DNA from 3 places in the Weizmannia sp. FSL W8-0676 genome. Region 3 is predicted to be linked to each of the others. Evidence: riboswitches for the same ligand, from Rfam matches in the RefSeq annotation. Region 3 holds a riboswitch; each other region holds the start of a gene.
The links. A riboswitch is a leader RNA that binds a small molecule or an ion and turns the genes downstream of it on or off. The one in region 3 is predicted to bind S-adenosylmethionine.
Positions count from the first base shown of each region.

Region 1: it holds a riboswitch for S-adenosylmethionine, as region 3 does, so the genes downstream of both, NST20_RS12645 (5-methyltetrahydropteroyltriglutamate--homocysteine S-methyltransferase) here and NST20_RS07300 (assimilatory sulfite reductase (NADPH) flavoprotein subunit) in region 3, are expected to answer to the same signal.
Region 2: it holds a riboswitch for S-adenosylmethionine, as region 3 does, so the genes downstream of both, metK (methionine adenosyltransferase) here and NST20_RS07300 (assimilatory sulfite reductase (NADPH) flavoprotein subunit) in region 3, are expected to answer to the same signal.

Region 1 covers NZ_CP151954.1:2,556,515-2,566,689, forward strand. Annotated here, with positions in the region: gene NST20_RS12615 (hypothetical protein) at 1-427, opposite strand, end outside; gene NST20_RS12620 (hypothetical protein) at 646-849, shown strand; gene NST20_RS12625 (RNA-guided endonuclease TnpB family protein) at 844-1,962, opposite strand; gene NST20_RS12630 (ribbon-helix-helix protein, CopG family) at 2,050-2,190, shown strand; gene NST20_RS12635 (hypothetical protein) at 2,265-2,555, shown strand; gene NST20_RS12640 (Bax inhibitor-1/YccA family protein) at 2,682-3,317, opposite strand; SAM riboswitch class I at 3,469-3,571, shown strand; gene NST20_RS12645 (5-methyltetrahydropteroyltriglutamate--homocysteine S-methyltransferase) at 3,710-4,813, shown strand; gene NST20_RS12650 (OFA family MFS transporter) at 4,917-6,152, opposite strand; gene NST20_RS12655 (LytTR family DNA-binding domain-containing protein) at 6,610-7,359, opposite strand; gene NST20_RS12660 (sensor histidine kinase) at 7,319-9,019, opposite strand; gene NST20_RS12665 (asparaginase) at 9,332-10,175, opposite strand, start outside.
Region 2 covers NZ_CP151954.1:2,187,759-2,197,933, forward strand. Annotated here, with positions in the region: gene asnB (asparagine synthase (glutamine-hydrolyzing)) at 1-178, opposite strand, end outside; gene metK (methionine adenosyltransferase) at 399-1,610, opposite strand; SAM riboswitch class I at 1,755-1,903, opposite strand; gene pckA (phosphoenolpyruvate carboxykinase (ATP)) at 2,080-3,666, shown strand; gene NST20_RS10770 (DNA mismatch repair protein MutT) at 3,685-4,074, opposite strand; gene NST20_RS10775 (DUF2584 family protein) at 4,494-5,537, opposite strand; gene NST20_RS10780 (flavodoxin family protein) at 5,553-6,095, opposite strand; partial or broken gene gntK (gluconokinase) at 6,316-7,850, shown strand; gene NST20_RS10790 (ABC transporter substrate-binding protein) at 8,362-9,369, shown strand; gene NST20_RS10795 (ABC transporter ATP-binding protein) at 9,407-10,175, shown strand, end outside; gene NST20_RS10800 (ABC transporter permease) at 10,164-10,175, shown strand, end outside.
Region 3 covers NZ_CP151954.1:1,503,626-1,513,800, forward strand. Annotated here, with positions in the region: gene NST20_RS07280 (ABC transporter substrate-binding protein) at 1-43, shown strand, start outside; gene NST20_RS07285 (VOC family protein) at 366-764, opposite strand; partial or broken gene NST20_RS07290 (phosphosulfolactate synthase) at 748-1,531, opposite strand; gene NST20_RS07295 (2-phosphosulfolactate phosphatase) at 1,524-2,219, opposite strand; SAM riboswitch class I at 2,393-2,493, shown strand; gene NST20_RS07300 (assimilatory sulfite reductase (NADPH) flavoprotein subunit) at 2,614-4,470, shown strand; gene cysI (assimilatory sulfite reductase (NADPH) hemoprotein subunit) at 4,488-6,200, shown strand; gene NST20_RS07310 (hypothetical protein) at 6,398-6,916, shown strand; gene NST20_RS07315 (MerR family transcriptional regulator) at 6,967-7,710, shown strand; gene NST20_RS07320 (dipeptidase) at 7,838-9,217, shown strand; gene NST20_RS07325 (multidrug resistance efflux transporter family protein) at 9,281-10,175, shown strand, end outside.

The DNA.
Region 1 (10,175 bases), 1.1 Mb from region 3:
TGCTTTTTGTCACGGCAACCGGATACTCGTCATCATCAAGAAAAATGAGATAATCGATGCCTCTTTTCAACGCCTCATAAACGATGATATTGCGTTTGGACGCGTATCCTTCGCCGAACAAAAGGACTGCTTCTTTTCTGCTCATGCCCATTTGGGATACGAGTTCTTCGGTTGCTTTACGCGTCTCCTTCTCCCCGACGAAATAAGCCCGGTCAATATCTTCCATGCATTCCGTTTCAATATGTACAAAGTCTTCAGGCTCTGCATTTTCGTAGTGCAAATCATAGGCAACAAACAAATGCAGCTTGATCCTGTCGCTCTCCGTCAGTTCGGATTCCTTCAAGTTATACATATACGTTTTTAAAACGTTTTTAAAACTTTTTCTTCCTGTTGCAAATCCGATGCCCACATTGATTTCCTTTGCCATTTTCTTCCCTCTCCTTTTGCATTTCTATTTCCTTATACCCTGTTTGGATGTGAACCGAAACATGGCATAATTTCGCCGGCTTGCGGGTAAACTTCGATTATGTTGCGTGCAATGTTTGAATGAAGATGAAAAAGTGTAAGAAGATAAAAAAAAGGATGTGCCCTGTTTTTTCCGGAAGCAGCCAGGGAAAACGGGCACATGAAAAAAGGAGCAGAGCAATGGCTGGGCAAATTCCTAATGAAAAAACGATTGATGATACCATTGATTTGATGAAAGAAGGGCATCTCTACAGTGAACTACCCACCACTTATCAACCTTACGGTTTGATTGAAGTGGGGGCTTCTCGACTTATCGTTGCTTTTACTAGCCAACGAAAACTGACCGAGCTAACCCTCTTGTTCCAAGAGTTTTGTTACTTATGATAACGCTAATAAGCGTAATCCCTCATTTTTGATATTGATTGCTGAATTGTGATCGCGATCTAATACAAAGCCGCAAGAACATTTATATACACGTTCAGATAATGGCATTTCTTTTTCCTTGCCGCAACATGAACACTTCTTAGTGGAGGGAAACCACTTATCAATTTTCACAAGTTGTTTCCCTTGTTCTTTTAGCTTATACGCTAAGAAAGTAGTGAACATTCCCCAGCCGTTATCATGAACGCTTTTCCCAAAGTGAAGGGCTTGAGACATCCCTTTCATGTTCAAGTCCTCAATCACGACAGCATCAAAGTTAGAAGCTAATTCTTTTGACTTATGATGAAGAAAATTCATGCGTTGGTTCGCCACTTTCTCATGTAACTTAGCCACTACTAGTCGTTGCTTGTTCCAACGTGCAGAACCTTTCTTTCTTCGAGAAAGAATTCGTTGTGCTTTTGCTAATTTATCTAAGGCTTGCCGATAGTAACGTGGGTAATTGGCTTTCTTACCCTGTTCACTCTCGACATATAGACCATCCATAGCAAAATCCAAACCAACAACTTTCTGTATTTTAACTGGACGAATATCTTTCTCATATTCTGTCAAAATTGAAATGTAGTATTTGCCTGTCTTTGTTTTAGAAATAGTGCAAGATTTGATTTTATAATCAGCAGGTATCTCTCTATGCTGTTTCATTTTTATTGGCTTTTTGATTTTTGGCAGTTTGATATGACCATTTTCTAGCTTAATATTTCCGTTGACCATATTAGTTGTATAGGATTGTTTTGCTTTACGATTTTTGAACTTTGGAAAATCCGCATTTCCTTCAAAGAAATTCTTATAAGCAGTCTGTAAGTTCATTTGTGCATTTGCCAAAGCTAAAGAATCCACTTCTTTTAGGAATGGAAATTCACTTTTATATTTTGCAGGAGTCGGAAACTTTTGCTTTTTAAGCAATTCTTTATCATCCTTGAACTTTTCATACGTTTCTTTGCGTTCAGCTAACATCTTATTGTAGACAAAGCGAACACAACCAAATGTCTTAGCTAATAATGCGGATTGTTCTTTGTTTGGTAACAAACGAAACTTGAAAGCTTTGTTTTGCTTGGCCATATCAATTCACCTCACTTTGTGCGAAAAAATTTCGTATATATTGATTATATTGTAAAAAATCCGTACAATCAATATGAGGTGATAATCATGAGAGAAGAGAAAGAACGTGTAGAAATTCATATGCCTAAGACGATATTAGAAAAATTGGAGCAATATCAAAAAGAAAATGGGATTCCAACTAGAACAGCCGCAATCTTAGAATTGTTGAGAAAAGGATTGGAAAAATAACTTTGGCTAAAGCCAACCGAAATTCATCTCCCACCTACTCATTGGTGCGATTCGCACCTTCACATTCCTTGAGGATGGGAGACTTCTTTCGGAAAGCCGTTAAAAACCGGACGGACGATTATCATGCAATTTTGTTTGAAACCCGTCTGCTCGGGCAAAAAGCGGTGTGCATCAGCGGCGAGGAAGCAGTCAAAAAGTTTTATGACCCGGAAAAATTCAAACGAAACGGGGCTGTGCCAAAACGTATTCAAAAAACGTTGTTTGGCGAAAATGCGATCCAGACGCTCGATGGAAAAGAGCATCTCCACCGGAAAGCGCTGTTTTTATCGCTGATGGGGCCGGATGCGCAGCAGCATTTGGCATAAATGGTCCGGGCAGCATGGGAAGCGCGCATCCCCGAAAGGGAGCAAAAAGACCGTATTGTTTTGTTTGACATCCAACATGTGAAAAAGAAAACGCCTGCCGGTGAATGGCGGGCGTTTTCTTTTTTCTCAATCGTCTCTTCCCAAAATGCCGAGAATTTGCAAAATGTAAATAAACAGGTTGATAAAATCAAGGTACAGGCTTAAAGCCAAAAGCGGGACCATTTCCTCGGAAATGCCATGGTGCTTCATTTGGTTAAAGTCAAAAACAACATACAGGGAAAAAACAATCGCGCCAATGAAGGAGTACGCGAGCATCCCGGTTGAGGTTAACGGGCTGAAAATGCTGAATATTCCGATGAAGATCAGCGCCAACAATGCGACAAGCAATGCGGTGCTTAAAAAGCCAAGATCCCTCTTGGTAACGGCCCCAATAACACCCATCACGGCAAAAATGCCGAACGTGGAACCAAAAGCGAGCAGGACGACCTCAGCACCGGCCTGGGATGCATAATAAGCTACAATCGGATATGTCGTAATACCGGAAATAAAGGTGAAAGCATAAACGAACATATACCCGACGCTCTTTTTCCTTCTTAACCAGAAAGCGGCGATGACCATTGCAATTTCTGCAACCATCAGCGGCATCATAAGCGCAGGCGGAATGAATCTCCCCGTATATAAACCCGCCGTTGCAAACAGCAGTGAAACGGCAAAGACGCCAAGCACTTTCTGGAATACAGACCTTGATTGTATGGCCTCCATAAAATCCCTCCTTTGTTTTTCTTATTACTATTATATTTTCACATCGCCCCTGATTTCAATCTTTCCGTCCCATTTTAAAAAATTTTGCGAATGCCCTTGACAAAAATAGGTGGAACATTTAAAGTGTATTTAAACTAAATAATATTTAAAATTCTTATCCAGAGAGGTGGAGGGACTGGCCCCTTGAAGCCTCGGCAGCGGTCTTTTTTAAAGAACTGTGCCAATTCCAGAAAGCAATTGCTTGAAGATAAGAAGAGCGGACGGTTCTGTTTTGCAATCCATACCTCTTCTTATTGCCGAAGAGGTTTTTTTAATGGGCCCATGCAGCTAAAAGCAATTTCTTTCTGCGCACAGCAGCTGTTTTAAAAAATATGCAGAAAGAGGGAATCATGATGACAAAAACATTAACAAAAGCGCCGTACAGGGCAGACATTGTCGGAAGCTTTTTGCGCCCGGCCCGGTTGAAGAAAGCGCGGGAAAAATTTGCAGCGGGAACCATCCCGGCCGAAGACTTGCGTGCAATAGAAGATGAAGAAATCCGCCGCCTGGTCGACAAACAAATTGAAGCCGGCCTCGAAGCGGTAACGGACGGAGAATTCCGGCGGAGGTTCTGGCATACAGATTTCATGGAACATTTAAACGGGGTAAAAGGATACGTGCCGAACCATGGATACCGGTTTGTCGGCATCGAAACGGAAGCTTATGACGTCCGGGTAACCGGAAAAGTCTCCTTTAACCCGGACCATCCGCACATAAAAGATTTTATTGCGCTGAAAGAAATCGCCGGGGACAGGGCGGTTGCGAAAATGACTATTCCAAGCCCGAATCAGTTTTTCAATGCGGGAATCCGCAATGAAGACATTTACCCGGATCTTGAAGAATACGCAAATGATATTATCCAAACTTACCGGGATGCGATCAAAGCTTTTTATGATGCCGGCTGCCGCTACTTGCAGCTGGATGATGTTTATCTTGCCGGCCTGTGTGCACCGAAACTGCCGTTTGCAGACAGTGAGCTCGAAAGGGAAAGATTGATTGATCTCGCTTTACATGTAGCAAACAGCGTACTGGAAGACAAGCCGGATGATCTGACCATCACAACCCATCTGTGCCGCGGCAACTACCAGTCGAAATGGGCTTTTGAAGGTCCGTATGATAAAATTGCCCCGAAAATCTTTGCAAATGAAAAAGTAGACGGGTTTTTCCTTGAATACGACGATGAGCGTTCCGGCGGGTTTGAACCGTTGAAATACATTCCGGAAGGCGGGCCGAAAGTCGTGCTTGGCATTTTTACATCGAAAAAGGGAGAGCTTGAAGATAAAGTGCTGATCAAAAACCGGATTCGGGAAGCATCCAGGTATGTACCGCTCGAACAGCTTTGCATCAGCACCCAGTGCGGCTTCTCCTCCACCCACCACGGCAATCTTTTAACAGAAGAGCAGCAGTGGGACAAAGTAAAATATATTGTGGATACCGCAAAGGAAATTTGGGGATAAACCGGGAAAACCCGCTGGGGCAGCCAGCGGGTTTTTTATCATGATGGAGGCACGAATCCCTTTCCTGTCTGCTTGTTCATGATCGAAGCACACAGCCCTTGCTTTAATGCGAATGCTGGGCACGGTTGACATTCCCCCGAACCCCGTGTGCGTGGGCTGCTTCTTCAGCCGGCGATTTAATGAAAAGCGTAATCGCAAAAGAGACCAGGCAGAGAATCGTGATCGCATGGAATGTCGGCATAAAGCCCCCGAGAAGGGAAGCGATGACCGATCCGGATAATGCGCCGATGCCGAAGCCTTGGTAAATCACTGAATAATTGGCGCTTTGATTTTTCAGGCCGAAGAAGTCTGAAATAATAGCCGGAAATACGGTGACATTTCCGCCGAAACCGAAAGCAATCGCAGCAACACAGATAAAGAACAGGGCGAAATTTAAGTGGGCATAGCTCAAAATGGAAACCGCAACGGCCGTCGCGAGCAGCGTCCCTGATACCACTTTCATTCTTCCCACATGGTCTGATAAACCGCCGAGAACGAGCCGCCCGATGGTGTTAAAGACGGCAATCAGCGCCACTGCATTGCTGGCCGTCGCAACATCCAGCCCGACAAGCCTCGTGCCGATGTCTTTAACAAGGCCGATCAGATATAAACCGCTCATACACGCCGTGAAGAACACGATGAATAAGAGGTAAGCTTGTTTCGTTTTGAGCATTTCTTTGATGGTAAAATCTTTTCCGGCCGGCTGTTTGGACACAGTACCGGATGTGGTTGTATTTTCTGCTTCTTTCAAGAGGAAAGATCCGCCGGTGATCATGGCAATTGCAATCACTCCCCAGCAAAGAAAAGCCTGTGTGACACCAAACGAACTGAGGACGGCACCGTTTACAAACTTAAATACCAGGCTGCCGGTCCCGTATGCCCCGACGGAGATGCCTGAAACGAGGCCTTTTTTATCCGGAAACCATTTCATTAAATTGGATAAAGTCGTGATATAAGCTGTCCCGTCTGCATAACCGACAATAAGGCCTGCCAACAGATAGAGCATCCAAAGTGAAGGTGCAAATGAACTCAAGATTAATCCTGCGCCAAGCAAAATGCCGGAAAAAGCAACCAGGCGGCGCAGCCCCCATTTTGCCTGCAATTTTGTCGCAAACAATGTCGATACTGCAAGTGCCAGGCTTAAAATAGAAAATGTCGTCGATACTGCACTCAATTGCCACCCGAATTTATCAACAAGCGGCTGGTTAAATAAACTCCATGTATAAACAGTCCCAAGCCCCATTTGTACAATCATCGTCCCTAATACAATCAGGCTGCGGTTTGCTTTTCGTTCTAACATGTCCGATTCCCTCCGTTTCTTCTGTCCTTTTCTACAGTTCAAATTATAGTACGAAAATAAGGAGGGAACTCATTTTCGGAACGAGAATGCTTTAAAAAGGAATAAACGGTATACAGAAAGGAATGGATGGCACAGGAACAAACCGCTTCTTGAAACTTTCCCGCGCAATGTCCATAAAAGATGGCATATGGATAAAATTAGGTATTCCAATTTATGCACAATCTTCCTGAAAAACGGTATTGCCGGAAGCAGGCCATGCCCGTTTTTTCGGCGCAACACCTTGGAGGATGGCAAATTGGAAAGCAGGCAACTTTTCACACGCGAACGGCCGCAGTGCGCAAAGTAGGCCATGCTATTTTTCACGCCCGCCCCGGCAAAAAAGGAAAAAACCGGCATACACTTTTTGTTCATGCCAGCCGCTTTTCCTGCATGGCTGGGCGCTTTATGGCGCTTTATATTAAAAATGCATCAGCGCTTTAAACTGTTTCACATTTCTTCTGCTTACCGGTATTTCCGCGTCCATCCCTTTTAAACGGAGCAAATACGTCTGATTGAACCACGGCACAATTTCCCGGATCTTCGTTAAATTTACAAGATAAGACCGGTGGCAGCGAAAGAAAAGATCCTCAGGCAAAAGGGACTGGAACTCGGATATCGCCATGGGCATTTCAAACGTTTCCTGTTGTGTATAAACAAGCGTGATTTTTTCCTGAGCGGCGCAGTAAAAAATATCGTTTGCATCCGCCACAATAATTTTCTCGCCCTTGCGCAAATTCACCCGCTCTTTCCGGTGAAGCCCGCCATTTCGCGGCACAGCCCCTTCTTCTCCCGGCAATGGATGCTCTCTTTTATACGCAGCCTCAAGCCTTTTCAACATGGCGGCAATTCTTTTTTCTTCATATGGTTTTAAAATATAATCAAATGCTTCCAGTTCAAAAGCCTGTACGGCGTGTTCCTTATAAGCCGTTGTAAAAATAATATACGGTTTATGCGCAAATTTGCTGATGCTTCCTGCCAGCAGCATGCCGTCCAGGGAAGGAATATTAATATCAAGAAAAATCGCATCTGTTTCATGTTCCTGTAAAAATTTCAGCACATCCAGCCCGTCTTCAAAACAATCGGTAATCTCAATCCCGCTGTACGTTTCAATCAAATACGCCAGTTCTTCACGTGCCGGTATTTCGTCTTCCACTATAATGGCTTTCATATTCTCCCACCTTCGGAACCTCAAAATAAACTTCTGTTCCGGGATTCAGCCTTCTGATGGCCAGGCCGTTTCCGTAAATCAGTTTGACACGGCGATGGACATTATAAAGGCCAATCTGTGTGACCGGCATATTATCCTGGTAAACATGCTCAATCACTTCTTCCGGAATGCCTGCCCCTGTATCCGCCACACTGATGCGGACTTTATTTCCCACCTCCTTGACGGAGATTTTTACGATCCCCGGCCCTTTTACTTTTAAAATCCCATGGTTGATTGCATTTTCCACAAGCGGCTGGATAATCAGGCTCGGGATCAGCACGGATACGGCGTCAATCTCATATTCAACCTGCAGGCGGCTGCCGAATCTCGCTTTTTCAATCTCAATATAGTCGCGCACCTGCTGCAGTTCTTTATTGATATCAATAAAATCATCAGCCAATTCAAGATTATAGCGCATAAAACCGGATAAGTTCATGATTAATTTTCTTGCTTTATCGGGATTTCTGCGGGTCGTGGAGGCAATCGCATTTAACGCGTTAAACAAAAAATGCGGGTTGATTTTTGTCTGGAGCGCCTTCCACTCCGCTTTATTGGCTTCTTCTTTGATTTCTTCGATGCGCGAAATTTCCATGAGCGTCGAAATCATCTGGGCAAGGCCGATTGCCATTGTCTGCAAGGAGTAGGTGATTTTGTTCGCTTTTTTATAATAAATTTTCAATGTGCCGGTGACTTCATCCCGCTCCTTTAACGGAATAATCAGCAGGCACTGGATCTGCGGGGTCTGCTGGTCCTGGATATGGTTGCGGATCGTAATTTCCCCGCTTTTGATCGCAGTTTTTGTCAGATCACTAATAATTTCATGGCCGATCTGGTACCTTTCCTGTCCGAAGCCGACATAAGCCAGGATTTTTTTCTTATCGGTGATGGCAACTGCATCGGCGCGGATCTCATTTTTAATGATGGCGCAGATTTTTTCCAACGATTCTGCATTAATGGCGCGGAAATACGGCATGGTTTTATTGGCAATATCAAGCGCCAGTTTTGCCTGTTTTGCCGCCACAAATTCCTTCTCGCCCTCCACGCTCTTAATCAGCAGGACAATCAATCCAATATTGACGTCGCCCGCGATCATCGGGAAGGCAATTTTGGACACAATATCCACCCCGGTGCTGAACGGGTGGGCAAAAACAAGAATCAAAAGCATCGTTAATATTTCACAAAACATCCCGGCTGCGATCCCGACGAACCAGCGCCAGGAATTTTTCACTTTCCTGCTGATCAGGCCGGAAATGACGCCGGCTGTAATACTCGTAATCAAGCACGGCACGGAGGTAACCCCGCCAATATCTATTAAATAACGGTGCAACCCGGAGACGATGCCTGTGATAATGCCAACCCACGGGCCGAACAGGATGCCGCCGGATACGATGGCAATAATCCGCACATTGACAAGGGACCCGTCCACCTTAATGCCCGAGTAAGTCGCAAAGATGGCAAAACTGCAAAAGACTGCAGTGATAAAACTCAATTCAAAAACAGACGGCTGCTCCTGTTGAAAGATTTCTTTAAAACGCGGAATTCTCGTGATAAAAAATAAGCAGGTTAATAAAAGGGAAGCCCTCTCAAATATTCCCAGCAGCATTTCAAATGACGTTTCCACCGTGCTACCTCCCTCGCGGATGCCGGAAACCGCCCCTTTAAGGCCGGGCCTGGCGCCTGTTTTTTCATGTTTCCTAACTCCAGTTTACTCGATTCCCCGCGCAGTTGGTATGAAATTTAATGGAATTTATGGCGGCGGTTTTTTGTAAACGCAGAAACCCCGTTCTATATAGAAGACACCGGCTGAAAAAATGCCGGGAAAACGCTGCAAATGCGGGCTGTGCAGCAGGATGCTCAAACGCATCGAACGGCAAAAAAATTGCAGGCATCCCCTCCCGCAATCTTTCAGCCGTTTTCCGGCGCGCTTTACCGTTTAAGCCCCCCAATCCTGTGACAAATCATAAGCAAGCGGCGTTTCAATGATCTTTTTCACTTCAGCGGGATCATCCGTTTTGCCCAGCGCCCACATTAGTTTCGGCACGATCGCTTCCGTATTCATATCCCCGGAAACAATCACCGGATATTGCGCGACTTTTCTTCCGACTTCATACAAATACAAATCATGCCCTTCTTCCAAGCATTGCGTCGAAATCATAACAACAATCCCGGCATCGGTCAATTCCTTGATTTTTGGCAGCAAATTGCGCCCTTCAAACGGCACCCCGCCGTTCCCGAAACTTTCAATGATCACCCCGCGGTAATGTTCCTTTAAAAAATCAAAAATCTCCGGCTTTGTGCCCGGATGCAATTTTAAAAGAAAGACATCCGGTGACAGGCTTGTCTCAATATGAAACGGCTGCTCCGGCGGTTGTGGCCTCCAATGATAGTGCACCTCGTCCCCTGCTACATAAGCCACATACGGATGATTGATGCTTTCAAACGCATCGTAGCTTTTCGTCCGCATTTTCACCGCCCTTGTGCCCATGATCACGCGCCCGTCAAACACGACAAAAACGCCGCCAATCTCCTCGCAGGCAAAGCGGAGGGCGTTGAAAAGATTTTTCTTGGCATCGGTCTTTTTAAAACTGATCGGCACCTGCGAACCCGTCAGCACAACCGGCTTATTCAGGCCCTGCAGCATATACGACAAGGCTGCCGACGTATATCCCAATGTATCCGTTCCGTGTGTAATCAAAAAACCGTCATACTGTTCATAATGTTCCGCAACTGCTTTTGCAATCTGCACCCAATGTTCCGGCTGCATGTTTGTGCTGTCG
Region 2 (10,175 bases), 680 kb from region 3:
CCTCGATGTCGATAATGCTCAGGCGCCTGAAACCGAACTGGATATGTTCGTCTTCATAAAAGCCTTCATCATCCGGGCCACGGTGCTCGATCATATGGTTCATCTGTTTAAACCGTTGCCTGTCTTCGTCTGATAATGTAACGGGTTGGTCATGGACGCAGCCAATAAATCCGCACATGTAAAAAGTCACCTACTTTAATCATTTCGATATACTTCTATTGTAAATTTATTTCTTGAAAAAACAAATCGATTTCCGCCAAAATTTGACGGCCAAAATCTGCACATGTAATATAGTTTAGCATGTTTTCCGGCAGTTTGCAGGGATTTTGTTAAAAAAGGTACATGTATCTCCCGCATGGAAAAAGAGCGGCCTATCAACAGGCACGCTCTTTTTCCCATTATTTTCCGATATGATTGCGGGCGAATTCATTCAACGCCCCGGCTTTGTCCGTTTTTTCCCAAGGCACATCCAAATCATCGCGGCCGAAATGCCCGTACGCAGCGGTCTGTCTGTAAATCGGGCGGCGCAAGTCGAGCATTTTGATAATGCCGGCCGGGCGCAGGTCAAAATGGGCTTCAACCGCCTCGATCAGCACTTCTTCCGGAACTTTTCCAGTCCCAAACGTATCGATGGAAATGGAAACGGGCTTCGCCACCCCGATCGCATACGCAAGCTGTACCTCACATTTTTCCGCAAGGCCGGCCGCAACAATATTTTTCGCAACATAGCGGGCGGCATAAGCAGCGGAACGGTCCACTTTCGTCGGGTCTTTCCCGGAAAATGCGCCGCCGCCGTGGCGTGCATATCCGCCGTACGTGTCGACAATGATTTTGCGGCCGGTCAGCCCGGCATCCCCTTGAGGGCCGCCGATAACAAAGCGGCCGGTCGGATTAATCAAATACTTTGTATCCGCATCGAGTAAGTCTGCCGGCACAACCGGTTCAATGACGTATTTTTTCATATCCCCCTGAATTTGCCCGGAACTGATGTCAGGATTATGCTGCGTTGAAATGACAATTGTATCAATCCGGGCAGGCTGGTTGTTCTCATCATATTCAACTGTCACCTGTGTCTTCGCATCCGGGCGCAAATACGGGATCACTTCATGTTTGCGGAGTTCAGCAAGACGGCGGGCAAGCTTGTGGGCAAGCGAAATGGGAAGCGGCATCAGCTCTTCTGTCTCATTGCAGGCAAACCCGAACATCAGGCCCTGGTCGCCGGCTCCGATTGCCTCAATCTCTTCATCGCTCATCCCGCCTTCGCGGGCTTCCAAAGCCTGGTTAACGCCGCGCGCAATATCCTCGGACTGTTCGTCAATCGATGTCAAAACAGCGCAGGTTTCCGCATCAAACCCGTATTTCGCGCGCGTATAGCCAATCTCTTTAATGGTCTTGCGCACCACTTTCGGAATATCCACATATGTATTGGTGGAAATTTCCCCCGTGACGAGCACGAGCCCTGTCGTGACGGAAGTTTCGCAGGCAACGCGGGCATTCGGGTCTTTTTCTAAAATGGCATCCAAAATGGCATCGGAAATCTGGTCGCAAATTTTGTCCGGATGGCCTTCCGTCACCGATTCCGATGTGAACAAATGCCGTCCTTTTAACATCCGCTTTTCCTCCTTATATTGTTACATATTGAAAACGGTACTCATACCCTAAACTCGATTCATTTTAAGTACAAAGCCAAAAATAAAAACCTTTCCCATTCATATGAGTGGAAAGGTTTTGACTTCAATCAATCGCGCCTTTCACTCTTATCGTTCAAGGAAACATTCCTTGCTGCAGGTTAGCACCTTTGCCTGGAAGTCAAGCGGCAGCTGCGTTGCGAGCGCATTGCCTGTTCCAGAGGCGGGTTGCTGGGTTTCATCGGGCCCGTCCCTCCACCAGCTCGGGATAAGAGTATCCGTTCAAAGTAAAATCATACGCAATTTAGCAGGCGCTGTCAATGCTTTTTTCACCATTTGCCCTTTTGCCCCCTGCATTTTTCCCGGGAAAAAGTATGTAATAAACGGATGAATATGTTATACTGATATCGTTTAAAGCGAAATAAGTTATTCAAAGGGGCGGTTTATGAAAATGGATCTGATTGGCGCTTCTGACGATTTAAAGTTTTTGTTGTCGGGGGAAAATGTGCGCATGCAGCTTTCCGTGCCGCAATTAATGGAAAAAATTATTGAACGGAAAGAAGCTGTGCTGACAACGGAAGGGGCCATTTCTGCTACAACAGGAAAATACACAGGAAGGTCGCCGAAAGATAAATTTATTGTCGTCGACTCCGAATCAAAAGACCGTGTCGACTGGGGCAAAATCAACCAGCCGGTATCTCCCGGCGTGTTCAACAGGCTCTATGAAAAAATGATCCGGCATTTAAAAGGGAAAGACGAAATTTTTGTGTTTAAAGGTTTTGCGGGTGCCGATCCAAAAAGCCGCCTTCCGATCCAGACCGTGAATGAGTTCGCCTGGCATAATTTATTCGCGCATCAATTGTTTATCCGGCCGGATGCGGAGGAACTCAATCAACACGATGCGCAATTTACCATTCTTTCCGCGCCGCTGTTTAAAGCAGACCCGGCGCTTGACGGCACGAATTCCGAAGCGTTCATCATGATTTCACTTGAACGCCGGATGATTCTGATCGGCGGAACGGAATATGCAGGCGAAATGAAAAAAAGCATTTTTTCCATCATGAATTATTTGCTGCCGCAAAAAGGCATCCTTCCCATGCACTGCTCCGCCAATACCGGGAAAAACGGCGATACGGCCCTGTTTTTCGGCTTGTCCGGGACCGGGAAAACGACACTTTCCGCCGATCCGGAGCGCGCGCTTATAGGGGACGATGAGCACGGCTGGTCCGACAGCGGCGTCTTCAATATTGAAGGCGGATGCTATGCAAAGTGCATCGGGCTTACAGAAGAAAAAGAACCGCAAATTTACCGGGCAATCCGGTTTGGGACCGTACTTGAAAATGTAGTCGTAGATCCGGTGTCCCGTAGGCCGCAATATGGCAACAATGCACTGACGGAAAATACAAGGGCTGCTTACCCGATTGAAAACATCGGCAATATTGCCCGTTCCGGCATGGCCGGCCATCCGTCAACCATTATATTTCTGACGGCTGATGCGTCCGGTGTCCTGCCACCGATCAGCAGGCTGACAAAAGAGCAGGCCATGTACCATTTCTTGAGCGGTTACACTTCCAAACTGGCCGGCACCGAACGCGGCGTCACGCGCCCGGAAGCTGTGTTCTCCACTTGCTTCGGCGCGCCGTTTTTGCCGCTTGAGCCCGCCGTTTATGCGGAAATGCTCGGAGAGAAAATTGGCAGGCACAACGTCCAGGTATTTCTGGTCAATACCGGCTGGACAGGCGGCCCGTACGGAACCGGTTCCCGCATGAAATTAAGCTATACGAGGGCCATGGTCCGGGCTGCGATAAACGGCAAACTGAAAAATGTGGAAACGCGGCAGGATGATATTTTCGGGCTGCACATCCCGGCCCGTATTGAAGGGGTGCCGGAGAAAGTCCTTTATCCGCAAGATACATGGGCGGACAAGCAGGCTTACCGTGAAAAAGCGTTCGAACTTGCAACCCGGTTCAAAGAAAATTTCCGGCAATTTTCATCAGTGCCGGATGATATTGAAAAACTCGGCGGCCCGCTTATTTAAGCATAAGCGGGAGCCCGGCTAAAACCAGGTACTTGCCTGGACGGCGCTGATTCCTTCCTGCAGTGCCCATTGGTGGTGGGTGCCGGCCATTTTTTCCGCAGCCTCGTGAAGGTTGAGCCATTCCAGGTTATGGCTACCTTTGCGGGGCTGTTCCCATTTTCCCAAATAAAACAGACCTTCATCCATGGACCGCGCGCCTGTTTCCTGTGCCGCTTTGCCTAAAAAGCCCGCAATTTCAAGATCCGCGCCGACTGTCCGCATCAGGCAGGCAAGTTCAGACTCCCCGCGGCTGATTTCCCCGCCCGGCAGCCTGTAGCCACTGCCCGACGGCACCACCCCGACTTTTTCTTTTTTCGCATCAAAAATGACGGCATATGCGCCGCAAGCTTTTTTGTAGCCCGTTTCCATCTTTGGCATTCCTCCTTTTTTAAGCAAATGCAAAGACCGGCCCCTTTTCCCTCAAGTATCCATTATGGCGGATGCTTGGGCCGGCCCTTTTTAAATCGCTTCGGCCTGTTCCTTTTTCCAGTTTCAGAAGCCGGCCTTTTCTCTTACGATTAGTATTTTCAATCCTGCCCATTTCATCCCGAAAAACCAGGCTGGCGGCACCTTGCAAGGCGTGTGTTGCGTCTGCCAATATTCCGCCGCCGGATCCGTTTTTTCTCCGCGCTACTCGCAAGCTGATCCAGTTCCGTTCACCAGGCATGGCCCTTTGGCCGGATCCCGGCGTTCTCCGGTAAAATCAGCCGGGCATTGCACTTGTAAAATTCCCTTCCGCCCGTCCTGATAAACCAAACAGGCGCCGCGGATCATGGTGCGGCGCCTGTTTAATTCGGCGTGTTCAAAGAAACCAGTTCATAATGAACGATCGTTGTATTGTTTTCCCATTCCAGTTTGCGGATGACAGCGCTCCCGCTCGGCCCGTGTTCCTTCTTTTTCCGGATTTCAACTGGCGTATCAAGCGGATACACGCAGTAACCCGGTTGCTTCAGCAAAAAGAGGTTTTGCTCAATACGCTCTTCTTTCCCGTTCGTCACGAGCATCGTATCGAGTTCCATCGGCATTCCCATTCGGCTCACCTCCGTCGTTGCTTCTATTGTATCATGTGCGGAATGCCTTTTCATCCAAACGCTGGCATCATGGACAACCCGCCGGTTTACAGGCGGCGGGAAATGGTGGCCAAGCTCCGGGAAATACCATGTTTCAACCGGTTTTCCAAGCTGTTTGAGCCCGCGTTCGAGACGAATGGCGTGTTCCACGGACACATTTTGATCCTGCTCCCCGTGGATGACGAGAACGGGGCAACCAATTTGCCCGAGCTTATACAGCGGCGTCCGCACCCGGTACCGTTCTGGATATTTTTCCGGCGTGCCCCCGATCACGCGCTTCATCATTTTTCGCAAATCGACCCGTTCCGCATAACAAAGCGCAACATCCGAAACGCCGCCCCACGTGACAAGAGACGCGGCCGGCCGGGCTTGCGCGGTGCCGAGTGCCATGATGCCGCCGCGGGAAAATCCGAAAACGTGGACACGCCCGCTTACCCGCTCATGCTCCATCAATACGTCAAAGCCAAAATAGGCATCATGCATATCATCTCCGCCAAAGTCTTCATCGCCTTCCCCGCCCCGGTTGCCGCGGTAAAAAGGCGCGAAAACGATAAACCCTTCCGACGCAAACTCGCCGATCCTTGCAGGCCGCACCATGCCGACGCTTTTGATGCCGCCGCGCAAATATAAAAACCCGTCATAAATGCGCCCGTCATCCGGCTCTGCCAGCAACCCTTTCACTTTTAGGCCGTCCGACCAGTATGTCACCAGATACATGCGCACATGCGGATTCGGGGACGGAAAAAGCTGCTTTTCGATCACGGTCTTCAAATTGCATCACCTTTTCAGTGTTTCGTTTAATTGATCCGCTGCAAAGATTGCCTCTTTATCATGTACAATATCGCCGGGTTTATTGCCCTCTCCAAGAATGTAACCGTCAAAACGCATGCCTAAAAAGCCGAAAATATATGCAAACTGCTGGATCAGCGGCAGCCCCTTGACACGCGGCATATCCCCGCCGGCTGCAATCACATAAATTTTTTTCTCCGACATTCTTTTTTTAAAGTCCGGAAACTGCGGATCCCGCAATGTTTGTGACCAGCGATCGATGAAGTTTTTCATCAGCCCCGACATCCCGTACCAGTAAATCGGCGTTGCAAAGATAATCGTATCGCACATTAAAATATGCTGGATGAGAATGCTATAATCATCCTCCACTTTTGAAAACCCTGAATCCGTGTGGCGTTTGTCTTCGACCGGAAGAATACGCGCATCTTTTAAATAAAAGCGCTCCACATGCATGCCTTCCACTGCGCGTTCCGCGAGCAGCTCTGTATTGCCGCGCGGGCGCGAACTTCCGTAAATCACTGCAATCGTCATGGCTGTAACCTCTTTTATCCATTTACTTTTTACTTTCTATGCCAGTATGTCGGCCACAGCCGGCGCCTGTCAAGCAATTCGGATTCCGGCGGTTTTCCAAAAAACTTTTAAAACCCGTGCGCTTTCAGTTAAAATAAAGGTATTGGAAAAAATTTTTAAAAAACACTGAACTGTAAAAATTATTTTGAAGCAGCAGGTTCATAAAGGAGATTGACTTTCGATGACCTATTATTTAGGCGTAGATATCGGTACAACATCAACAAAATCTGTTTTATTCGGCGAAAAAGGAAAAGTCATCAGCATGCACCATGCAGGCTATCCGCTTTACAGCCCGTCCCCCCAGGTCGCCGAGCAGCATCCGGATGAAATTTTCCGCGCCGTCATTGACTCGATGAAAACAGCGATCGCCAAAAGCGGCGTTGATCCTTCCGAAATAAAACTCGTTTCGTTCAGTTCCGCAATGCACAGCCTGATTGCAGTGGACAAAGGCGGCAAACCGCTAACCAACTGCATCACCTGGGCTGACGCGCGCGCGGCAAAATGGGCGAAAAAAATAAAGGATGAATGGCACGGCCAGGACATTTACAGGCGGACCGGCACCCCTATCCATCCGATGTCCCCCCTTTCCAAAATGACATGGCTCCGCCACGATGTACCGGAGCTGTTCAAAAAAACGTTCAAGTTTATCGGCATTAAAGAGTATATTTTTTATCGCTTTTTCGGGCAGTATATCGTCGATTATTCGCTTGCCTCTGCGACCGGCCTTTTTAATCTCCACGGCCTGGACTGGGACAAAGAGGCGCTGGATGTGGCCGGCATTACGGCAGAACAGCTGTCAAAACCTGTGCCGACAACCTTTTACCTCACCGGGCTTGCGCCGGAATATGCGGCCGAAACCGGCATTCCGCAAGACACGCCGTTTGTTGCCGGCGCAAGTGACGGGGTGCTTTCGAATCTCGGCGTGAATGCGATCGACCCCGGTGTTGTCGCGATCACGATCGGGACAAGCGGCGCGATCCGGACCGTTACGGATAAACCTGTGACCGATCCAAAGGGAAGGATTTTCTGCTATGCGTTAACGGAAAACCACTGGGTCGTCGGCGGGCCGGTCAATAACGGCGGCATGACGTTCCGGTGGGTGCGCGATGAACTGGCCGCAGCCGAAGTCGAGACGGCAAAACGGCTCGGCATTGATCCGTTGAAGTACTGACGAAAATTGCCGCCCGTGTTGCCCCGGGATCGGACGGGCTCATCTTTCATCCGTACCTGGCCGGCGAGCGCGCGCCGATTTGGAACGCGGATGCAAGGGGATCGTTTTTCGGCCTCGGCCTGCACCATAAACGCGAGCATATGGTCCGCGCCGTGCTGGAAGGCGTGATTTATAATCTCTATACGGTTATGCTGGCGCTTCAGGAAATGATCGGCATCCCGAAAAAAATCCAGGCGACCGGCGGCTTTGCCCGCTCCGATTTGTGGCGGCAAATGCTCGCTGATATTTTCAACCAGGAAGTCGTCGTGCCGGAAAGTTTTGAAAGCTCCTGCCTCGGGGCGATCGTCCTTGGCATGTATGCGCTCGGCGAAATAGATGATTTCTCGGCCGTCTCAGACTGGATCGGCGCCACGCACACCCATCGCCCGATTCCGGAAAATACTGCGGTATACGAAGAGATCCTCCCGATTTACATCCGGATCTCCCGCCTGCTTGAAGGGGAATACACCAACATTGCCGCATTTCAGCGGAAATGGGTGAAATAACAATGGCGTGAAGGGCAAAAACAACGGACACGCATGGATTTGACGGGAGACAATGGAGCTGTGCCATTTGCTTTTGGGCCGATTTGAAATCGCGGCGCTTTTCGCAAAACCAGGTCGTCCGCTTTGCGCATGGAACAATTTAGAAGATACAGACAGGGATGGATGGAACACGGCCATTCCGCTTTAAAATTTGCGAAGGACCGGCGTTTCAACTGGCCATGGACACGCGGCAAGCGACGGTATCCTGCTCATAAAAAAGGCTGCCCCTTTAGCTGTTTAAAGGGTGCAGCCTTTTTGAATATTGCCCCCGATCGCGGACAGAAATGTGCTTTCCCGGCCCCAGCCAGGAACAGGTTCAAACGCAACATCCCGATCCGGCTGGTCTCCGGCACCGTTCTCGTTTTATCTTTTCTCCCCCAACCCGGCAAAATAGATTTTTAATTGATTAGGCGTTCACACAATCAACTCACGCGGCATAGGCTGTAAAAAAGTCCAATGAGGAGGTTGCATGATGAAAAAGTGGCTCAAATCCGGATTCACGCTTCTGCTTGCCGTATTGCTTGCATTCAGTTTAAGCGCGTGCGGGAGTAAAGGTTCAAAGAAAAAAGCATTGCAAAAAGTGCGGGTTGCCGAAGTGACGCGTTCCGTCTTTTACACCCCGCTTTATGTCGCGCTTGCGAAAGGCTATTTCAAAGAGGAAGGGCTTGATATTAAGCTGGCGACCACATGGGGCGGGGACAAAACGATGACTGCCCTGCTTTCAGGGGGAACCGATATTGCGCTCGTCGGATCGGAAACGTCCATCTACGTATACAAACAAAAAGGGGCAGACCCGGTTATCAATTTTGCGCAGCTGACGGCGACAGACGGAACATTTCTCGTCTCGCGAAAAAAAATCGGCCATTTTTCGTGGGATATGTTGAAAGGCACCACTTTTCTCGGCCAAAGGAAAGGCGGAATGCCGCAGATGGTCGGCGAATATGTCCTGAAAAAGCACGGCATTGACCCGCACAAAGACACGAAGCTGATCCAAAACATCGATTTTGCCAATGTCGCCAATGCTTATGCATCCGGCACAGGGGATTTTGTCCAGCTGTTTGAACCGACCGCATCCACAATGGAAAAAGAAGGAAAGGGTTATATTGTGGCTTCTTTCGGCAAAGAATCTGGCAAAGTGCCGTACACCACCTTCATGGCAAAGCAAAGCTATTTGAAAGAACATGAAAAAACAGCGGTGAAATTTGTCCGCGCCCTGCTGAAGGCCGGAAAATGGGTGCAAAAAACCGATGCGGAAACGGTCGCAAAAACAGTCCAGCCTTATTTTAAAGACACGAATACCGATATGCTCGCCTCCTCTATTGAACGGTACCGCAGCCAGGGCTCGTTTAGCAGCGATATGATTTTAACCAAAAGCGGCTGGAACACGCTCCAGGACATCATGAAAGAAGCCGGCGAACTCGACCATACTGTGCCGTACGACAAACTGGTCAACGCATCCATTGTGAAAAAAGCAAAATAACGGAAAGGGGGTGCGCCCCTTCAGGCGGGCAGCACATATGCGTTTTTTGACCGTTCAAAACGTCAATCACACCTATTTTACGGCTAAACAGGCCACAAAGGCGCTTGAAAACATTTCGTTTCAAATGGAGGAAGGGGAGTTTGTCTCGATTTTGGGCCCGAGTGGCTGCGGAAAAACAACACTGCTTTCGATTCTTGCAGGGCTTCTGCAACCGACTGCGGGGATTGTGCAGATTGACGGCAAATTGCCAGGTTCCCAGCAATCTTCCATCGGCTATATGCTTCAGCAGGACTATTTGTTTCCGTGGAAAACAATTGAAGAAAACATCATGATCGGGCTGAAATTGGAGAAACAGCTGAATCCGGCGTCAAGAAAACATGCACTCGGGCTTTTGCAAACGATCGGCCTTGCCGGCACCGAAAACCAATACCCGCGCCAACTTTCGGGGGGAATGCGGCAGCGGGCGGCACTTGTGCGGACGCTCGCGGTCGATCCGAAAATCCTGCTGCTGGATGAACCGTTTTCCGCCCTTGATTTTCAGACGAAATTAAAACTGGAGGACCTGGTATTTGACACGCTGAAGCAATTTCATAAAACAGCAGTGCTTGTCACGCACGATATCGGCGAAGCCATTGCGATGAGCGACCGGATCCTGCTGTTGGCGTCAAAACCTGGCAGGCTCCATAAAATTTTTGATGTGCCAGAAGAGCTGCGCCGCCTCCGCCCGTTTGAAGCGCGGAGCCGGCAAACCTATTCCGAACTTTTCAACGACATATGGAAGGAGCTGGAGTCCCTTGAAAACAGCT
Region 3 (10,175 bases):
TGTCAATGCCGCAAAAGCTTTTGTCCATTTAGAAAATAAATAAGGAGCATTCTGGAAGCCAAATCGCTTTGGCTTCCGCCAGCATGGGATCACAAAACCGGGTGGCGGAACATGCAGAGTATGTTATTCGCTTCAAGCGCTGCATGTTCCTGCGGGAAGCCGCAAAAAAACCGCAGCTGTATGCCTGCGGTTTGCATGTTAAGCCTAAAAAGGGCCTCCGGGGCTTTGCCATCCTGCTGAACATAACGATCAAACGTCTCGGGCCAGGAAAAAACGCTTATCGCCTGGCCCAAATGGCAAAGCATGCGATGCGGCTCTTTCCGGAAAAAGCCGCATCGCATGCTTTGAGCAATGAATGGGACTGGTTAATACACCATGCTTTCATCGTGGTAATATTTAAATTCGAGCAAGTTGTTGGAGGGATCTTGGAGGAAAAATGTCCAATGTTCCTCTTGCCTGCCCCCAAACCGGACCATTTTCTCCTGGAAAAATGCCAAGCGGTTTTTCTTTGCGGATTGGAGGGTTTCCTCAAATGCTGCTTTATCCAAAAAAGTAATGCCGAAATGGCGGGGATACATTTTCGGGTTGGGGTCTATTTTTTCAGGGCTCAGATGGCAGACAACCTGGTCCCCGAAAAAATTGAAAGTGACCCGGTCATCATACCGGCGCGCCACCTTACAGCCTAATTTCTGATAGAAATCGGCTGTTTCATCAAGATCTTTGCACGGGATCGCCAAATGAAAAATTTTATCCGTTTTTCTCATGGGAATCTCCTCCAATAAAAAAAGTATCTGATCGCAAACCGAGCCTTAATGTTTCAAGCGCAAGGGCATCCGAAAAAGGGATGTTGGCCAGATTGGCATCCGGGCCGAGCTGTTGGATAAAAAAGCCTGGAGCTGCTTGTTGGGCGCTTCGAAAATGAAAGCATCGCGGGAATCCCGGAGTCCAGGATGGCCGCAAACATCTCCTCCCGTATTTCCCCGTCCCCGTTGCAAATGCCGCTCGTGCCGCTTTCCCTTGCCTCTGTCATCACTTTATATGCGCCTGCTTCTAAATCTTGACTAATCGATTCCAGCCATAACGCCGGCGTGTCGGCTATTGATTTGGCAGTATCTTTTGAGCCAACTTCACTTAACACTTTAAACTCCTTTGAAAATTCCGCAATATAATGGCACTTTTCCGGATTGGACAGCGGCAGGGTGCCATTTGAGATTTCAACATATTCGCATGCAAACCGCCGGCAGTATTGAACGTACCGATCCGTCTTTCCCTGGCTGGCAAACTTTTCAAATAAAGTGCCGCCGAAAAAGAAGGCAATGCCGTTTTGCCTCAGGTGATCTATTTTTTCTTCCAAATGGCGCGAAACCACCGATGTTCCCCAGCCGAATTTGACGAAATCAATATAAGGGGCTGCACTGTTCATGGTATCTTTAAAAAAGTTCAGCGGAATGCCATTGTCAATTAAGATGGTGATTCCGCAATCCCGCGGTTTCTCATTGCGTAAAGGCAGTGTCAAACCATGGTCATTCATCTTCAACCCTCACGATCGTTGGAAATTCTCCTGTTGGATCAATTTTCATAACAAACCCGCAGTCTGTTTCGTTGCTGCAAAATTCCAGGTCAGCCGGGTTAAATGCAGGCTGGCCGGGATCAAGAAATTTCTTTGCAACACTGGCATTTACAATCTCCTTGATCACTGATTCCGGCTTTATCGTGCCGGAGCCGGTAAGGATGCTTTCCATGTATAATGCGCATGCCAGGTCATCTTCCCCCGTCGGATGGGAAGCGATAATATTGATGCGGGCGTTGTCTTTGCCTTTCCATTTGCGCAGGACCCATTTTGCCGTCATTTTTGCATTCGAAAAGCCGGTAACATAGACTTCCTTTGCACAAAGGGCGCGGAAGGCTGCTTTTACCCCGTTTGTGGATGTTTGCACCAACGTTTTGCCGGCTAACGGCTGTTTGGCGATGGCGGCCGGTGAATGGCCCAAATCAAATCCCGGTATCGGAAGGCCGTTCCTTTCGCCCGTGAGCAAGACATGCGGGTATTTGTCTTTGATACAAAAAGCCGCTTCTTTTGAGTCTGCCAGCCATATCTCTTTTACGCCGCCCAAAAAGGCATGGTGGGCAACCGTAAACGCGCGGATCACATCGATCACAATATTGGCATCCCCGGCTTCCGGCGTGATCTCATTCCCCTGGTAAATGCGGATGTTCATCCATTCCCCCCTCATTCTGTGCAAAAAATACATAAAGTATATTGGAGGGACGCTTGATGCGGAATTTGCCACCCTTTTCTTTTTTTATCGCCCCCGTCTGTTCAAAAAAGAATTGACTGCCACCGCATTTGATTGTATAATGTTTTCAATGATTTCTAAATAATGATTCGTGCTTCTTATCCAGAGAGGTGGAGGGAAAGGCCCTTTGAAGCCTCGGCAACAGGTTGAAAAACACTGTGCCAATTCCTGCAGACAATCGTCTGAAAGATAAGAGAAGTTGACCATTGTGCGCCGGCTCTTCTTATCTTTGTAAGGAGAGCTTTTTTCGAAGGTGCTTCTCATGGAAAGAAGCGGATTAAAATCCAAGTAAACTTCTATGTCTATTTGGATTAGGATGTCATACATAAATAAACAAATGAAAAGTGCATGCAAACATTGCGAGGTGGAAGATTTGCCGTTAAGTGTACAAAACAGCCCGTTTAGTAAAGAACAGGCGGAAAAGTTAAATGAACTGCTGCAAATGTTAACGGATCAGCAAAAATTATGGCTGAGCGGATATTTAACCTATCCGTTTGCCGAACAAGGAACGAATCCCCCGGGAAGTACAGCTGTTGCCGAAAAGCCGGTACAGACGGCAACCAAAACGGTTACGCTGCTGTTTGGTTCCGAGACAGGCAATGCCCAGGCGCTTGCCGAAGCATTCGCCGCCAGATTAAAAGAAATGCAGTTTGCCGTATCTTTTTCGGCACTCGATGCGGCCAAGCCGAAAGATTTAAAAAATGCAGGGTATCTGCTCATCATTACAAGCACACAAGGGGAAGGGGACCCGCCCGACAACGCATTGTCTTTCTATGAGCTGATCCACAGCAGAAAAGCCCCAAAACTGGACGGGGTCCAATTTTCCGTTTTGGCGCTTGGGGACCAGACATATGAGTTTTTTTGCAAGGTCGGAAAAGAGATCGACAAGAGGCTGGAAGAGTTGGGCGGGGAACGGCTCTATCCGCGAGTGGATTGCGATGTGGATTATGAAGAAGACGCCCAGGAATGGTTTGAAGGGGTTACAGGCGTGCTCCAGTCATCTGCCTTGCCGCCTTCAACCGCTGCCGATGCCACCCGGCCTGCAAACACCGATTATTCCAAATCCAACCCGTTCCAGGCGGAAGTGCTGGAAAATATCAATTTGAACTGGGAAGGGTCCAATAAAGAAACGCACCATATCGAATTATCCCTTGAAGGTTCCGGTTTTACATTTGAACCGGGGGACAGCATCGGGATTTACCCGGAAAATGACCCGGAACTCGTGGAACGGCTGATCGAAAAGCTCGGCTGGGATCCAAAAGAACCGGTTCCGATCAATAAAAAAGGGGAAGTACTGCCGGCCAGGGAAGCATTGCTCAGACATTATGAAATTACGAGATTAACAAAACCACTGCTTCAGCAGGCAGCCGTGCTTTTCGGAAACAAAGGGCTTACGGCTTTGCTTGAAAATGAAGCGGAGGCAAAGGCATACCTTGAAGGACGGGGCCTGATCGATCTTGTCGAGGAATATCCGCCGGAAAAAGTGGAAGTGCAAGCTTTTGTACAAATGCTCCGGAAAATGCCGCCGCGGCTTTATTCGATCGCAAGCAGTTGGAAAGCGAACCCCGATGAAGTCCATCTTGTCATTGCACTGGACTGCTATACAGCAAACGGAAGGGTGCGCGAAGGAGTTTGCTCCGGGCAAGTCGCAGGCAGGATAAAACCGGGAGACAAGCTGCCGGTTTATGTCCACCGCAATCCGAATTTCAAACTTCCGGCTGACCCGGATGTGCCGGTGATCATGATCGGGCCGGGAACAGGCGTGGCGCCGTTCCGTTCTTTCCTGGAAGAAAGGGAAGCGGAAGGGATCACCGGCCGAACATGGCTGTTTTACGGGGACCAGCATTTTGCGACGGATTTTCTGTATCAGCTTGACTGGCAAAACTGGCTGAAAAATGGCGTGCTCGAACGGATGGATGTGGCTTTTTCGCGCGACCAGGCAGAAAAAATATACGTCCAGCACCGGATGCTTGAAAAAAGCAAAGATTTTTATGCATGGCTTGAAAAAGGCGCCTGTGTGTATGTGTGCGGTGATGAGAAGCACATGGCCCGCGACGTCCAGGAAACGTTGCTTCAAATTCTTGAAACAGAAGGCAATATGGCGAGGGAAGAGGCAGAGGATTATTTACAGGAAATGCGACGGGCAAAACGATACCAGCGTGATGTGTATTAACAGAGAGGGGCAGGAAGATGGCTGATAAAAAACTTGATCCGCTTGAAACGATAAAAGAAAAAAGCCGATTTTTAAGAGGAACGATTGCGGAAGGACTCAAAGATCCGCTGACCGGTGCGATATCCGAGGACGATAATAAACTGTTGAAATTTCATGGCAGCTACCAGCAGGACGACCGGGATATCCGCAACGAGCGGCGCAAAAAGAAACTGGAGCCGGCTTACCAGTTTATGGTGCGTGTCCGCATTCCGGGCGGCGTTGCGACCCCGGAACAGTGGCTTGTGATGGATGAACTGGCGCAAAAATACGGGAACGGAACGCTGCGTATGACGACCCGGCAGACATTCCAGATGCATGGCATTTTAAAATGGAATTTAAAGCAGGCCATCCGCGAAATGAACGATGCGCTCATGACGACGCTTGCCGCGTGCGGGGATGTGAACCGGAATGTGATGTGCAACCCGAACCCGTACCAGTCGGATGTGCATGCCGAGGTGTATGAATGGGCGAAAAAAACGAGCGACCACTTGTTGCCGCGGACTTCCGCGTATCATGAAATTTGGCTGGAAGATGAAAAAATCATTGATACAAAAGAGCAGGAAGATTCCGAACCGCTGTACGGCCCGAAGTATTTGCCGCGGAAGTTTAAAATCGGGTTTGCTGTGCCGCCTTCCAATGATGTCGATATTTTTTCACAGGATTTAGGGTTTATCGCCATTTTGAATGAAGGGAAGCTTGAAGGGTTTAATGTCGCGGTTGGCGGCGGGATGGGCATGACCCACGGCGATCCGAAAACATATCCGCAGCTTGCCCGGCTCATCGGTTTTTGCACGCCGAACCAGGTGATTGAAGTGGCGGAAAAAGTGGTGTCGATCCAGCGCGACTACGGCAACCGCGCGAACCGGAAAAATGCGCGTTTCAAGTACACCATTGACGCGCGGGGGCTTGAATGGATCAAGGCGGAACTGAATGAACGGCTCGGCTGGGATCTCGGGGAGGCCCGCCCGTTCCATTTTGACCATAACGGCGACCGTTACGGCTGGATCAAAGGCGATGGCAAATGGCATTTGACGTTATTTGTCCAAAGCGGCAGGATCAAAGATTTTGACGGCTATCCTTTGATGACCGGGCTGCGCGAAATTGCAAAAATCCATCAGGGCGAGTTCCGCCTGACCCCGAATCAGAATGTTATTATTTCCAATGTCACCGACGAAATGAAAGGAAAGATCGGCGAGCTGGTTGAAAAATACCATCTGACGGACGGCAAGCATGCTTCCGCCCTCAGAAGAAACTCGATGTCCTGTGTCGCATTCCCGACTTGCGGCCTTGCGATGGCGGAAGCAGAACGGTACTTGCCGGAACTGCTCGGAAAAATCGAGGAGATTTTGGACGAAGCGGGGCTGCGCGAAGAAGAAATCGTCATCCGGATGTCGGGCTGCCCGAACGGATGTTCAAGGCCGGCGCTTGCGGAAATGGCTTTTATCGGAAAGGGCCCCGGAAAATACAATTTGTATTTGGGTGGCAGCTTCACCGGCGACAGGCTTGCTTGCCTTTATAAGGAAAATATCGGGGAAGAAGAGATCCTCGCTTCCCTGCGCCCGATTCTTTTGCAATATGCAAAAGAACGGCAGGAAGGCGAACATTTCGGGGATTTCGTCATCCGCGCCGGAATTGTAGAAGCGATCCGTGACGGACGTGATTTTCATAAACCGGCAGCGGTGAATAAATAATTTTACAAACTGTGCCTAGAAGGATTTTATTCTCCGGGCACAGTTTTTTGTTTCTTTACAAAAGCTTCCAATTGGGACATACTGTTTAGCAGAATACCTCATAAAGGATGGTTGCCATGCTGGGAAAAAATTTAAAAACATATATCGAAAACCAAAAGGATACTATAATAATATTATGTAAACAAGAAATAGCGTATTTGGAGCGCTATAAGGATTTTTTCAAAGATGCTGTCAGGGAAAAAGAAATTGTTGAAAAAGAGGGTACCGCCCGTTTTGCCGATGCATCTATTGAACGGTGCAGCAAGGAAACCGATGAGACGCTTGCAGTGGAAACGGCGGTGTTTTTAAATGAACCTGTCCTCTATTTGAAAAAGCATAGGAAAGAATATGTTTACATCGCGTCACACTGGTTTGGCATCATCGGCGTCGACGGGATTGCCCTTGAGCTGGATGATGTCTTCGGCCATTACAATTGCATGCTCGGGCTCAAAGTGCAGAAGAAATACGGGCCGGCGATTCAAACGGGGTTGTCTGAACTGCTCGAAGGAGACGGGAAAGGGGAAATCGTTTTTGATGGCAATGAAGGCATCTGGGATGTGAACTTTCCGTTGAACGATGTGCCCGGTTTCAAGGAAGAAATGCCGCTCATGGAAGCTTTCGTAAAAATTTACGAAGTGCTGTTTGCCCTCCAGGAAAAACTTGAAAAAATGTCTTGACCCTCACGCTGCGTCACCCCTTACAGTAAAAAAGGAAGGGGGGCTGCACGATGAGAATTAAAGAAGTTGCAGAGCTGGCCGGCGTCAGCATCCGGACATTGCGCCATTATGACGACATCGGGCTGCTAAAACCGGCTGAAGTTTCACCGTCCGGTTACCGGCACTATTCGGAAGAAAACCTAAAAACGCTCCAGCAAATCTTATTTTTCAAGGAATTGGGCTTCCCTTTGCAAAAGATCAAGGAAATCATTGAAAGCCCTTCGTTTGACAGGCTCGGGGCGCTCGAGCTCCAGCGCCATTTGCTGATTGAAAAACAGAATCGGCTCGGGAACATGATTGCCTTGATCGAAAAAACAATCCAATCGGAGAAAGAGGGAATGAAAATGTCCAGTGAAGAAAAATTTGCCGGTTTCCGCTTTGACAGCAATCCGTATGCGCGTGAGGCACGCGAAAAATGGGGGGATCAGGCAGTAGATGCAGCGGAAGCGAAAATGGCGAGACTTGACGGAGATGAAAAATTGGCTTTGGCTGATGAGATGAACGAAATTTACCGTGAACTTGCTGCCATCCGCCACAAGGACCCGCGCGCACAAGAAGCGCAAACAGCGATCCGGAAATGGTTTGATTTTTTAAACCGCCATTTCGGGGATTATACGCCGGAAGCCTTTAAAGGGCTTGGCCAAATGTATATAGAAGACAGCCGGTTTACAAAAAACATTGATCAATTTGGCCCAGGGCTTGCGGCGTTCATGGCCGCAGCCATGGCGGAATTTGCGAATCAAACGCATCAATAAAAAATGCGGGGAGCTGCCAAAAGGGGGCTCCTGCTTTCTTTTTTTCATTTGCCACCTTGCAAATGAATTGGAAAAATAATGAAACTTGTCTTACAATAAAGAGAAAGCATGACGAGGAGGTATAGGCATGTCACAAACGTATCAGCAATATTTAAAGGAACACCATGAACAGCACTTAGAAGAACTGTTTGATTTTCTCCAAATCCCGAGTATCAGTTCCCTATCCGAACATCAACCAGATGTCAGAAAAGCAGCGGAATGGCTGAAAGCAGAGCTTGGGAAAACAGGCCTCGAACATACCGCAGTGATGGAAACGAAAGGCAACCCGGTTGTATACGGTGACTGGCTTCACGCAGACGGGAAGCCGACCGTCCTGATTTACGGGCATTACGACGTCCAGCCGGTTGATCCGCTGAACCTCTGGAAAAGCGATCCGTTTAAACCGGAGATCCGCGATGGCAAAATTTTTGCCCGCGGCGTGAGTGATGATAAAGGACAGGTGTTTATGCATATCAAAGCGATCGAAGCATTGATGGAAACGGAAGGGGAACTGCCTGTCAATATCAAAGTGCTGTTTGAAGGAGAAGAGGAAATCGGCAGCCCGCATCTCGCACCATTTGTAGAAGCACATCAGGAACTTTTAAAAGCGGATTTGATCGTCGTTTCCGATACCGGCATGCCGGAGTTGGGAAAACCGACGATCTGCTACGGGCTGCGCGGCTTATGCGGCCTTGAAATCCATGTAAAAGGCGCATCAAGCGACCTTCATTCCGGCGAATATGGCGGCGGGGTGCAAAATGCTGCCACTGCGCTGGTTGAATTGCTGGCGTCCTTCCACGACCAGGACGGCAGGGTTTTGGTGGAAGGCTTCTATGACAAAGTGGAAGCAAGCACGCCGGAAGAAAAAGAAGCGTTCGCAAAACAGGCGGCAGATGAAGGCCAAATACAGGCGCAGCTTGGCGTACCGGCATTGTTCGGGGAAAAAGGCTACTCGTACGCGGAAAGAACATCCGTCCGGCCGACGCTTGAGATCAACGGCTTACAAAGCGGTTTCACCGGAGAAGGCCTGAAAACCGTTTTGCCGTCTGAAGCCTTTGCGAAAGTGACCTGCCGCCTTGTGCCAAACCAGGACCCGTACGAAATTCTGTCGTTACTGAAAAAACATATTGAAGCCCATGCCCCAAAAGGCGTAACCGTTTCTGTAACCGAATTTGACAAAGGTTACCCGTATGTCACGCCGCGCAAGCATCCTGCCATCCAGCTTTGCGGAAAAGCGTATGAAAAAGTGTACGGCGTGCCGGTTACCTATACAAGGGGCGGCGGGTCGATTCCGATTGTTGCAGAATTTGACCGCATTTTAAACATACCGGTCGTGCTGATGGGGTTTGCCCTTTCGTCGGAAAATGCCCATGCGCCGAACGAGCATTTCCATCTTGAAAATTTTGATAAAGGTATCCAGACCATTTGCACGTATTGGAACGAGCTCAAAACATGGCCGCTTTCATAAGATAAGGAGGAATGCCCCGTATGCGGGGTTTCATTCCAAAACGCTATAAAAAGGATGTGGGAGATGTTGCGTCCGGTCTTATTAGGGGTATGTGCCGCCTTCTTTTTCGCGGTGACATTTGTTTTAAACCGGTCGATGGAACTGTCGGGCGGCAGCTGGATTTGGAGCGCCTCCCTCCGGTACATTTTGATGGTTCCGTTTTTGCTTGTGATCGTGCTTGTCAGGAAAAATTTTCAAGCCTTATGGGCGGAAATGAAAAAGCATCCAGCCGGGTGGTTATTGTGGAGCTTTACCGGTTTTGTTCTTTTTTATGCGCCGTTATGTTTTTCGGCAGCCTATGCGCCCGGATGGCTCGTGGCCGGCACTTGGCAGATCACGATTTTATCCGGTTCACTGCTTGCCCCGTTCTTTTTTAAAACGGTGGAGACGCCGAAGGGCCTGCTGAAAATCCGGGAACCCATCCCGTTCCGCGGCTTGCGCTGGTCGCTTGTGATTTTGCTCGGCGTTTTGATGATGCAGCTTGAGCAGGCCGGCCGGATCAGCTTCCGGGAAATGATGCTGGGTGTCCTTCCCGTCATTGTGGCGACTTTTGCTTATCCTTTGGGCAACCGGAAAATGATGGAATTGTGCGAAGGCCGGCTCGATACATTTCAGCGTGTGCTCGGCATGACACTTGCCAGCCTGCCCTTTTGGTTTATTCTGTCATTGTACGGTTTAAAAGCGTCCGGCCCGCCGTCCGGAAACCAAATCGTGCAATCAGGCGTGGTTGCGGTCTTTTCCGGGGTGATTGCCACGGTATTGTTTTTCCGGGCAACCGATCTTGTCCGCGGCGACATGCAAAAATTATCGCTTGTGGAAGCGACCCAGTCATTGGAAGTGCTGTTTGCGCTGTTCGGGGAGATGGCCATTTTACCGGTTGCGGCGCCATCGCTGTTGTCCTGGTTCGGCATCATCACAG